2 regions of the Heyndrickxia acidicola genome follow, and region 2 is predicted to be linked to the other one. Evidence: riboswitches for the same ligand, from Rfam matches in the RefSeq annotation. Region 2 holds a riboswitch; the other holds the start of a gene.
The links. A riboswitch is a leader RNA that binds a small molecule or an ion and turns the genes downstream of it on or off. The one in region 2 is predicted to bind glycine.

Region 1 (6,323 bases), 2.6 Mb from region 2:
TTCTTTTTTTCATCAGGCAATTGAAACCTATCTACCCTATTATTCGAAGCTTCTGCCTCAAATCCTTCCGATACCAGTAATAGAATAAAAAAAAGCCCGATCCCATTAAGGTTCGGGCAAACTAGAGAAATAGAGATAAAACAACAGGTCCAGTATGTTTAAACAATGGGCTTATGATTATCTTTTAATTGTTTAATTGCTTTATTTCTATATAAATACAAGACAATTAACAGCACAAACCATATCGGTGTCAGCATCACCGCTAAGCGTGTAGCTTCAGCAAATAACATGATGATTAATATAAAAACAAATAACGCAAGAATAACATAATTAATAAAAGGAGTTAACGGTGCTTTAAAAATTGATTTTTTTCTTAAATCCGGCCGCAGCTTTGAATATCGGATATGCGAAATTAAGATAATCCCCCACACCCAGATAAAACATATTGCACTAATCGTAGTGACAATGCTGAAAGCCTGTCCTGGAATTAACTTGCTCAATAGAGCTCCGCCTGAGAGAACAATGGCCGATGTCAGCAATGCTCTGCCGGGCACATGGCTTTTATTCAATTTCGAAAGGCTTCGCGGTCCATCATTTTGTCTGCTTAGATTATATAAAATTCTGCTTGTCGAAAATAAACCGCTGTTAAAGGCAGATGCCGCAGATGTTAAGACTACAAAGTTAATGATTCCAGCTGCAACTGGAATCCCTACAAGGGTAAAAGTTTTGACAAAAGGACTGCTTGACTCAATTAATTGATTCCATGGATTAATACAGAGAATGATAAATAGAGCTCCTACATAGAAAAATAGAATTCTCAACGGAATTTTATTGATTGCAGATGGAATGTTCCTCTCTGGATTGGCTGTTTCTGCAGCTGATACCCCTATTAATTCCACTCCAACAAACGCAAAAACGACCATTTGAAAAGAGAACATAAAGCCGGATACCCCATGCGGGAAGAATCCGCCATGACCCCAAAGGTTTTTTACCGAAACCGTTCCTGTATCTGTATGAAACCCCATCACAAGCAAAATAACCCCAATGATGATTAACGCCAGAATGGTGACCACTTTAATAATTGCAAACCAAAATTCCAGTTCTCCAAAAAGCTTAACAGTCAACAAATTTACTAACAATAAAACCAGTAAACAGATTAATGCCGGAATCCATTGCGGGATATTGAACCAATAACGCACATATACACCCACCGCAATGATGTCAGCCATTGCCGTCATAATCCAGCAAAACCAATAGGTCCACCCTGTTACAAAACCTGCCCAGGGGCCAATATACTCTGCGGCAAAATCGGTAAAGGACTGATACCCCGCATTGGATAAAAGCAATTCTCCTAAAGCTCTCATCACAAAAAACAGCGCAATTCCGACAATTAAATAAGCGAACAAAATAGAAGGGCCGGCCAATTGTATCGCTTTGCCCGAGCCCAAAAATAACCCCGTACCAATGGTGCCTCCAATGGCGATCAATTGTATGTGTCTTGTTTTCAGCTCTCTTTTAAGTTCATCCTGTGCCATCCCAAATTACCCCCGTTTGTATATTTCTCTTTGTACTACAGGCTTTATTCATAGCAAAGCCAAAATAAAAAGAGATCGGAGCAGTTCTCCAATCTCTTTTAGATGTCCATATAACAAATACAATTCTATTACTCTTCAAAGAATAATAAATAACACTCATTATACTTCTGTCCTTCTGCCTGAGATTGTGAACCCTTCGGCGCCGCCACTATTGCGGTCTCTCCAGAAACTGCTCCTGCTGGAGTTTTATCCCCAGCAATCATAGCTATTCAATATTTGATTGTTCTGTATAAATGCAATCTTGCATTTATACTCTTCACTGATAGTTTCCTCATTATATCAATGGCAGATTTATAGGTCAAGGAAAGGAGATTGGGGTTAATAGAAGAAAATGGATCTATTATTACATTAAAAGATGCTTTTTTAACAGTGTATATCATCATTTCTTTCCTACAAAAAAAGCTCCCGACCGGAAGCTCTTTTTACGTATGATGATCTATCCTTCTGCTTAAGCATTATTACCTGATGAGTAAGTAGGGACAAAATTAGCATGAGTATGATTTAATTTTTTCGTTTCATATACAATACTGGACTGTAAATTGCTGATTTCATTATAAAACGGCGCTAAATATACTTTTTGGCCGGATTGCTTTGAAACTTGGTCCAGCTGATTTTTATAGCCTGTCAGCTGATGAGAATTAGCTTTAAGTTTTTTCAATGTGGACTTATAAAAACCCAATTCCTTTTTAGCAGAAGCAGTGTTTGAGTAAAATTCATCTATTTTTGGTACGATTTCCTGAAAATTGGTATCCGTATTATCGATATATTGATTAATATGGTTAAGGAATGCTGTACGACTACTTCCCTTAGGTGACAGGGCTTTTTTGCTGATATTTTTTACGTCCATGGCCGTGATGACTGCACTGCTGGCAGGGTGATGAACAGACATTTTTTCTTTTGGCTGGGCAGTTGAAGCATGTGCAGCAGGCGCTGCAATCAGTCCAAGTGCTAGTGCACATCCAGCTGCAGAGAAGATACTTTTTTTCATGGTAATCCTCCTTTAAGCTTTTTTCTATACTATCATGTTTGGACTATTTCAAAGCCTTTGAAACTTAAATAAATGAAATTGAGAAAATAGTCCCCTTTGGTGAATTGCTTTGTTTTACATCATAGCCACGGTAGTTAACGGAAATAGGCTGGACCCACTCAGGATGATATTGAGCTAAGTCGTCGGCAGATAAAAATCCTTTATACTGTTTGGAAAAGCTGACGATTTTTCTAGCTAATTCACCAAGGTAAAAACTCTCTGCAATGTTTCCCCCATCGAGCGGAGCGTGCTTGCATGATCTTTTGAGCTCCACATTTCACCACTGACAGGTGCCTTCCCTAGAGGGGCAATTGTATCAAACCAACCTTTATATTCGTCACCTATAAATTTCTTTTTAAAAACCTCATAGGCATGCCCCCAATATTTGGGGTAGGAGATAACCATTTTCAGAATATACAATTGCTGGCTTTTGCACTTCCAAAAGCGGTAGCCTGCCAAAAGTTTTGACAACGCAGCCCATGCGGAGGGAGCACCGGGAACTGTTACTGGTATAAGTCCATGCTTTGGCATTTCCTTGAAGCCTCTTTCTTTAACTGCTTCAATGGATATAGCCTTTGGAGAAGGACCGCTGGCATTTATACCGTGAAGCTCTCCTTTTATCCACACAAGAGCAAAGGCATCTCCTCCAATACCATTGGCAGTCGGCTCGACAACTGCTAAGCAAGCAGCTGCTAGATGGTTAAAATTTCCTCAAGAGCAGTTTTCAGACATAAAAAAGACCTCCAACAAAAAATGATTGAGAGCCATCTAATTACCCATAAATTAACGTTTTGAGGATTGTGCTGCATGACATGCTCTTTAAGACATACTTCTTACCTTTAGGTACCTATTTTTCAATAAGCTCTAAAAATTATAGGATGTTCTATGGTCCCAATTATTAAAAGGTATTTAATCAAGATCAATTGACATTGAGATTTAAATATCCTATTGTTGATGAATCAACGTTGTTTAATCAACTATTCTCCGGAGGGACCGACTTTGAACTTAAATGACAATATTGGGATCGAAATAAGAAAATTGCACTTAATCATTTCAAATTATGCAAAGAAACGGTTAGAACCCTTTAATCTTGCAACAGAGCAGAGTCTAATATTGCTAATGCTTTGGGGACAGGATGGTATATCACCTAATAAGTTTGTATCCCAACTCAATAAGGACAAAGCCAGTATTGCCAGAATGATTGCTAGCCTCGAAGGAAAAGGTTATATCAAAAAAGTCGATGACCCGACAGATAAACGCACCTTTAAGGTTCATCTAACTGATGAAGGCAAACAGCTTGAAAGTTTGGTTGTGCCAGCTCTTCAAAGAACACATAAAAATGTAACCGCAGGGATAACGGAAAACGAACTTATCGAACTTCGAAGGATTTTCGCAAAGATGACGAGCAATATTTTGGAGGAGTCGTACTTTAAAAACTCCTGATGCTGCCTAGAGATTACATTTCCAGACAAATAAAAACAGGGAGGAATGTCCGGTGACGTTACTCTAAACATCATAAATGATATTTTAATGGAAGGTAACAAAATCTTAGGAACAGTACAAGGTGACTGAGTCCCTCAATTACTTATTCCACAATAGTTAAGTATTATAAAGAAGGTGAATTTCCATTCGATAAACTTGTCAAGTTCTATTTGAGGATATTAATAAAGCCTTCGAGGATTCAAAAACTGGTGTAAACATTAAACACATTGTTAAAATTGTAAATTAAGAATGCACAAAATACAAATATAAACAAGAACGCACCAAAGATACGTTCTTGTTTGTTAATTGTTATATGTAATGCAAAAAAACAGAATTAACGATCTCCAATACTTAGATAAGTTTAAATTAGGATTTTAACTTAAGTATAATGTTGCATACTATATAGGACTTGCACTATGTCTTAAAGATGGGGATTTTTTATTAACAGAAAGGAGACTGAATTTGAAGTTACCTAAGTATTGGATTGTCATTTTAGCCATGATATTTTCTATTGGCCCAAATTTGTTGATTATGTCGGGGTTTATGCAAATACAAGCTATCATTCAAAATTCATTTGGTTCGAGCAGTTACTCGACAATGGATATCTCTATTATCTCGAATATTGCATTTGCGGTATTCATCCCGTTAGGTCCTGTCCTTAGTCGAAAATTCGGAATAAGACTTTCTTTTTATAGCTCGCAAGTTATTTCTGCTCTTACGTTTATCATATCTGCCATCTCTTCTAACACGTTTGTTTTGGCATTCAGCCGCTCAATTGAAGGGGCATTGACAGGAACCCAACTAATGGTCCTAGTACCGCTGTTATTTATTGAATACCCTGCGGAACGAAGAAATCGTGTATTGGGTATCCTTCTATCGATCTTATTTGGTTCAGTTTCGATTGGTGCCATCCTCGGGTCTCTTTCACAGGAGTACGATTCGTGGCGTTGGCTATTTATCGCATGTGCTTTATCTGCCATCATTGCGGTCATAGTTGGGAAAGGCTTGCCTAAACACGCCTTTCCAGTCCCCACCCAATCTAATAACAATACGCCTAAGATTGGTCACAGAGAAAGATTTGACGCTCTTGGATTAATTGTATTGTTTTTACTGGGGATTTTCACTGCGATTACACTTTCAAATATTCTACCTTATGGATTTCGTTCTCCGTCAGTAATAATGCCCGCCTGTCTTACCATAGTTTTATTTATTAATTTTTTGATTGTCGAACTAAATGTTTCAAAGCCCCTTGTAAACTTCCGACTTATTCGTTCATTCCGATCTATTCTAGGGGCAATTATAGCAATTGGATCTAACCTCCTAATGCTTGTGGCAATGTCTGGACTTGGATATTGGATGCGCGTCGTAAGCCAATTTGACGCCAATGCGATGCCTTCAGTTTATTTCGGTCTTGTAATTAGTGTTGCATTAGCAGCAATCTTAGCTGCATCTTTTTTTGACCGGATAGGTGGCGGTCCCCTTTTTGTACTGGGATGTATGTGTATGATTTTAGCTTCTTATCGTTTAACAATTTTAGGAGAAAACACAACCTTATATCAATTACAAATTTGGTTAATTATTTTTGCTTGCGGTGTGGGACTTAATTTCGTAGTCGGATTGGTGACTTGTGCGCTTGGAGGTCCACTTGGGCAAATACCCAGAACTATAACGGTTGTCCAGTTTCTTCGTGTCCTTTTTTACTCTGCAATAGCTCCTATCGCTCAGTGGTTCCTTAACTGGGACACTTCTGTTAATCAAAGCGTAGATTCTGCAAAAATAAGTTTATCCAATCCAATCGCAGTTGCAAGCTATAATCAAATCGTTCAACATTTCATTTCACAAGGTAGCCCAGCAACCATTGCAAATAAATTAACGATGAATTTAGTGGTTAACCAAGTCCATAGGGATGCCGCATTGTCCGCGACACATCATATATTTCTAATCTCTTTTGTAGGTAGCCTTGTTTTGTTAATACTTGCTTGGATAATTGTATTTATGGGTAAGGGTTTGCCCATTTCACAACAGCGCCACCACAATTAATTTTTGTGTTCTTACATTAAATTTAACTTACTAACAAACCTATAGATTAAAAGCGTAACGGTTACCGTAATAAGAACCGTTACGCTTTTTGCATCTTTACTGCAATTTCACCTTCAACAACGGTGCCATTCAGAAACGACAGATCAACCATTTCGAGAACTTTAAAATAGGTACAGTAC
Region 2 (6,323 bases):
GGAGGAGGTAGAGAGCAGCAGGATTCCCCCAGGCGGAAGAGTGTCATTTGGACGTGATTCAGTATTTTACTCTACTCAGCAGGAGGGAGGGGATGTATACAAATTTTCTTTAGATATTCATTATGGCCAAAACAATGAAATTTTCACGGATGTACTTTATAATAGAAAACAAAAACGACTTTATAATTGGGTGGTTAAATGAAAGGAGAGGGGATATTTATGGCCCCTATCTATTTAATAGGTTTTATGGGAGCAGGAAAAACAACTGTCGGAAAGGCTCTTTCTCAATCTCTTGGGTACCCTGCAGCTGATTTGGATGAGTTGATTGAAAAAGATGAAAACCAAAAGATATCAGCAATGTTTTCGCTTTTTGGAGAAGAATATTTTCGGAACAAGGAAACAGAAAAACTGATAGAGACGCGAGAATTTAATGGCATTCTTGCCACCGGCGGCGGTATCATTCTGAAAGAAGAGAACAGAAAATGGCTTAAAGAAAATGGTTTGACCGTTTTTTTGAAGTGTCCTCCTGAAGTGGCCATTGATAGAATCATGGGCGATCCTGACAGACCGAATGCCGTAAATCGATCCTTTACGGAGCTTAAGGAGCTTTATCTAGCGAGAGAGCCTTTTTATGAAAATTGTGCACATATCATTATTGATACTTCTTTGGACAGCGTAGAAGATACGGTCGGAAAAATTATGGATCGTTTAAATAAATAAAGTATAGGGCATACTTCCGGTTAAAGGTGGTGTCCTCAAAGTGTCGACAAATGACTATATTAAATATATTACACAAACATTCGTGCAGCATTATAGCGTCCCAAAATCTGAACGAAAACAAAAAAGAATTCAGAAAAAAGAGGAGAAGCCTCCATTTCTGCTCAATTGGTTTGGGCTATTGCCTTACGCTTTTCTAATGTTACTGAAACGAAAGTAGAACCAGCCGGGTACGGCTGGTTCATTTATTTAAGGGGTATCTCATGAACGCAAGCAAAAACTGCCTTGTTTTAATTCTGCTGCGGAATATGGCTGTCTATAAGATAAAATAAACCGCCATTAATAATTTCAATGTGAATTTTAGGCTCATATTGCTCTCTTAAAGCCTGCTTTTCTATTTCGAAGGCTTCCGGCTTTTCATCCATATCCTCGTAAAAATGGTTCAATAATGCCAAATCTTCTTCCCATCTTTGAATGGCGGATTCTGCCCATGAGGCATCTTCATTGGTGATTTCTGTTTGTAAAAATTTTTCTATTCGCATCACACCGCTCTTAGGCATAATAATCGGACTCAAGGTAAAATAAAGATCCGGAATTTTGGGAGATAGTGTTTTCCCTTCAAGGTGTGTTTGGAATTCTTCGACTAAAACACCATTAATCAAATTTAAACCAAAAGAACGGAAAACATCCCGTTTACGGTCACATTGATAGGATACTTTCAAGTTCAATCCAAGCCAGGGAAATAAAGATTTCTGCCTTTCTTTTTGAAGAACGTCTTCCTCGTATAAACGAATATAATGGGCAAATTTTTTGGTTGACTGAAAAATTTGATGAAGACGCGGAGCACCAAAATGAAGTGCCTCCCCCTTTATTGTCTCATCGGCTTTGTTACTGTCCGTTATGAGGGTCAGCTTCATAGGGTTGGGCATTCCTCCTGTCTTTTCAAGATAATGCCAGTAAAAAGGACGGTTCATTAATTCCTTATCTAAATCAATCGTTAATTGAACGGTTAAGTAACCCGCCTTATTCTCGAGAAATTCACATTGATTGGCATGAAAATATTTTTCAAGATATTGATGAATTTCCTCCTGCTGCACGGTAATCTTCCTCCATTCCTTGTTCCAGACTTTCTGCGAATTGAATCATTTCTGTTAAGTTGTCCATTTTAATTTTCATTTCACCCTCTGTTTTCGAGTGCTTGAAAATGTCCAATAAATGGTCTTCTAATTTTCCAAAATCTAATTTTGTTAAAATATCATCCAATTCTCCGATAACACGTTCAAATAAGTGGATCTTTTCATACAACAGCTTAAGGATATGATCCTCCACTGTATGTTTCGTTGCAAAATTATAGATGTGTACATCCTCCGTTTGCCCGAGGCGGTGAACCCTTCCGATTCTTTGCTCTAGTCGCATTGGATTCCAAGGAAGATCAAAATTAATCATATGGTGGCAGAATTGGAGGTTAATTCCTTCTCCTCCAGCCTCAGTTGCAATGAGAACTTGTACATGCTTTTGAAATAGCTCTCTCATCCAGTCTTTTTTCCCTCTTTTAAAGCCTCCGCGAAATGGAACCGAGTTGATGCCATTTTGTCTTAAAAACCATTGCAGGTATAGCTGAGTAGCTCTGTATTCTGTGAAAATAATGACTTTATCATTTATGTTTTTTATTAATTCAAGTGTTTTTTCTGCCTTTGAGTTTTTGGTGATATCTTCAATTTTTTTTATTAAAAAGGCAATTTTCTCTTCATAAGCAGGAGAGGGTGCTTCCTGTTTCTTTAACATATTTTTTAAAGTATAGTAGACAGCTTCTCTGCTTGAGCAGGCTTCTCTTTGGAGGGTCATTAATGAAAAACCTGCATTTGCTGCTGGGCTTTCCGAATCACGGAGGATTTGCAGGGCATCATAAAGCGCCCTTTCCTCTTTAGAAAAGTCAATCAGCACCGTCTGTACATGGCGTTTTGTCCATTCTATCCCGGTATCAGCCCTGCGATTTCGAATCATGACTTTATTTACCAAGTGACGTAAATGTTCATCCTCATTAATCGAACGGTCTCCTTTTTTGTATTTATCCATAAAAAAGGATTCATTTCCAAGGTGGCCGGGTTTTAATAAGGAAACAAGATGGAAAATCTCATCGATACGGTTTTGAATTGGAGTAGCGGTTAACAATAAACAAAATTTCTTTTTAAGATTTTGAACGAATTCGTAGTTTTTAGTTTTATGGTTTTTTAGCTTATGGGCTTCATCAATAATTACAAGATCGTAATTTTGTTCATAAATGATTTCTCGGTGAGGGCTTCTCTTGGCAGTGTCAATAGAGGACACCACACAATCGCACTGTTCCCAGACATAGCTTTTTTTCTGGGCTATTGCGGGAATATAAAATTTTGTATTTAATTCAAATGCCCATTGGGAAACAAGAGAAGCGGGAACTAAAATTAATACTTTTTTAACGAGTCCGCGAATCATATATTCCTTTAAAATTAAGCCAGCTTCAATCGTTTTACCGAGGCCCACCTCATCTGCAAGAATGGCTTTCCCATTCATATTTTCGACTACCTGTTTGGCGACCTCCAGCTGATGGGGAAGGGGTTTGAGGCCGGATAAATGCTTTGGAGCCTGCAATCCCTCGAATTCTGGAATAATATGGTGCTTTTCCATTTCAATGGCCAGTTTATAAAGCTCCCAATTGCCCCATGGACCATCGTTTTGAAAGCGCTGTAATAACTCTTCTCCCCAGGATTGGTCAAAATTAATGCTAATATCCATGCTGAGACTCTCCTTTTTTAAAAATAAACGAATGTTTATGGTTTTTTGATGAAAAACATTCGGTTTTTCGGCGAAAATTAGGTAGAAATTTTATGAAAAGTTTAAAAAAAGATTGCTAAAAATAGATGTTTAATGATAGGATGAAAATAGTTTTAAAGCTTATAAATAAAGGACATATCAAAAGACTTTCTTGCTAGTGTTTTTTATCAGTATGCCCATTATTAAATTAAATATAGGCGAATGATGACATGGGGAGAGACTGCGTATGCAGCGCCGAAGGAGCAAGCAACATGGTTGTGAATCTCTCAGGCAAAAAGACACATGTCGGACGCAGCTCTGGAGAGAGCTTTCTTATGAAAGAAAGCCACCCACGAGGAAAACCTTTTGGTAAACTTTCAGGTGCCAGGACAGAGAACAGAAAACACTTAGGGGTTATTCTGTCTTTTTTTATGTCTAAATTTTAAAACAAATGCAGCTTTAGATGTCAGCTAAACACAGGTTTGATAATTGAACCAAACACAAACAATACGGGATGCGACAGGGGGAAGCTCGGTGGAAGAATTAAAAAGGACACCACTATTTGAAGTCTACAAGGAATATGGCGGAAAAACCATTGACTTTGGAGGATGGGAATTGCCTGTTCAATTTTCAAGCATTAAACAGGAGCATCAGGCAGTAAGGTCAAATGCCGGCTTATTCGATGTATCACACATGGGAGAATTTACGGTAAAGGGTGCAGACAGTCTGTCATTTTTACAGAAGATGCTGACAAATGATGTTTCCAAGCTATCCGATGGCGGGGCGCAATATACGGCGATGTGCTATGAAAACGGCGGAACGGTAGATGATTTACTTGTTTACAAGTGCAAGGACCAGGATTATTTATTAGTTGTAAATGCTTCTAATATTGAAAAAGACTTTGAGTGGTTAAAACAGCATATTGAAGGAGATGTCATCCTGACAAATATCTCAGCTGAAATCTCGCAGTTAGCTATACAGGGTCCAAAGGCTGAGCGTATCCTTCAAAAGCTTGTCAAAGACACGGATTTATCTGAAATCAAGCCCTTTAAATTCAAAGAAAAAGTAAATGTGGATGGAGCTGTTGCCCTGGTTTCCCGGACAGGCTATACCGGAGAAGACGGGTTTGAGATCTATTCCCAGTCAGGTGATGCAGTCCATTTATGGAAGGCACTGCTTGCTGCCGGAGAAGAAGAAGGAATTCTTCCTTGCGGCCTGGGCGCAAGGGATACGCTTCGCTTTGAAGCAACTCTCGCACTTTATGGGCAGGAACTATCCAAAGATATCAGTCCGCTGGAAGCAAAAATTGGCTTTGCTGTGAAATTGGATAAAGACAGTGACTTTATTGGAAAAGAAGCACTTAAAAGCCAGAAAGAAAATGGAGTGCCAAGGAAGCTTGTGGGGATTGAAATGCTGGAACGCGGAATTCCACGACATGGATATAAAGTCTTTGCAAATGGTCAGGAGATCGGCGAGGTGACAACAGGCACCCAGTCTCCAACTCTTGAGAAAAGCATTGGGCTTGCTCTTGTAAAAGCAGAGTATAGTGAAATTGGCAGCCAGCTCGAGGTGGAAATACGCGGGAAACGTCTGAAAGCAGCCGTTATATCAACACCATTTTATAAAATAGTAAAACAGTAGGATGGGAGAGAATTCACGTATGGCAAAGCATCGTTACTTACCAATGACAGAACAAGACCAAAACGAGATGCTAAAAACAATAGGGGTTTCATCTGTTGATGAATTGTTTAGTGATATTCCGGAAAAAGTCCGCTTTAAAGGGCAATACAATATTAAACCGGCAAAATCCGAAACTTCATTATTAAAAGAACTGTCTAAGCTTGCTTCTAAAAATGCAGACCTAAAAAGCCATGCTTCTTTTTTAGGGGCAGGTGTATATGATCATTACATTCCAACGATTGTGGATCACGTTATTTCCAGATCTGAATTCTATACTGCTTATACACCATATCAGCCTGAGATTTCTCAAGGTGAATTGCAGGCCATTTTTGAGTTTCAAACCATGATTTGTGAACTTACCGGGATGGACGTGGCCAATTCCTCCATGTACGACGGCGGAACAGCGTTAGCTGAAGCAGCAATGCTTTCATGCGGCCATACACGCAAAAAAAAGGTGCTTGTATCGAAGACAGTTCATCCTGAATCAAGAGATGTTCTCTTTACATATGCAAAGGGCCAGGGCATTGAAGTAATTGAGATACCCCATCAAAACGGCTTAACGGATATCCATGCATTAAAAGAATTAATGGATGAAAATGTGGCGGCAGTGGTTGTCCAATATCCTAACTTCTTTGGACAAATAGAAAGGTTAAAGGATTTAGAACCGATTGTACATGAAATGAAGTCGCTGATGGTCGTGTCCAGCAATCCTCTTGCATTAGGTGCGCTTACGCCTCCTGGAAAGCTTGGTGCCGACATTGTAGTTGGCGACGCACAGGTTTTTGGTATTCCGGCTGCCTATGGTGGTCCACACTGCGGATATTTCTCAGTTACATCTAAGCTAATGCGAAAGTTACCAGGCAGACTCGTTGGGCAAACGATTGACGAAAATGGTAAAAGAGGCTTTGTTTTAACATTGCAGGCTCGTGAGCAGCATATCCGCCGGGATAAGGCTACTTCAAACATTTGTTCAAATCAGGCATTAAATGCTCTTGCTGCATCTGTAGCAATGACAGCTCTTGGAAAAAAAGGCGTAAAAGAAATGGCTCTACAAAATATTTATAAAACAGAATATGCCAAATCACAGTTCAAGGAAAAGGGAATTGAGGTTGTTTTTGAAAATGGCAATTTCAATG

Region 1: it holds a riboswitch for glycine, as region 2 does, so the genes downstream of both, A5N88_RS13890 (amino acid permease) here and gcvT (glycine cleavage system aminomethyltransferase GcvT) in region 2, are expected to answer to the same signal.

The regions. Positions count from the first base shown of each region.
Region 1 covers NZ_KV440953.1:2,967,719-2,974,041, forward strand. Annotated here, with positions in the region: gene A5N88_RS13890 (amino acid permease) at 159-1,535, opposite strand; glycine riboswitch at 1,693-1,771, opposite strand; gene A5N88_RS13895 (hypothetical protein) at 2,044-2,583, opposite strand; gene A5N88_RS26160 (gamma-glutamyltransferase) at 2,648-2,896, opposite strand; gene A5N88_RS13900 (gamma-glutamyltransferase) at 2,818-3,273, opposite strand; gene A5N88_RS13905 (MarR family winged helix-turn-helix transcriptional regulator) at 3,622-4,065, shown strand; gene A5N88_RS13910 (MFS transporter) at 4,567-6,144, shown strand.
Region 2 covers NZ_KV440953.1:354,029-360,351, forward strand. Annotated here, with positions in the region: gene comGG (competence type IV pilus minor pilin ComGG) at 1-202, shown strand, start outside; gene A5N88_RS01600 (shikimate kinase) at 220-720, shown strand; gene A5N88_RS01605 (YqzE family protein) at 761-937, shown strand; gene A5N88_RS01610 (YqhG family protein) at 1,008-1,814, opposite strand; gene A5N88_RS01615 (DEAD/DEAH box helicase) at 1,783-3,489, opposite strand; glycine riboswitch at 3,730-3,820, shown strand; glycine riboswitch at 3,824-3,902, shown strand; gene gcvT (glycine cleavage system aminomethyltransferase GcvT) at 4,042-5,148, shown strand; gene gcvPA (aminomethyl-transferring glycine dehydrogenase subunit GcvPA) at 5,168-6,323, shown strand, end outside.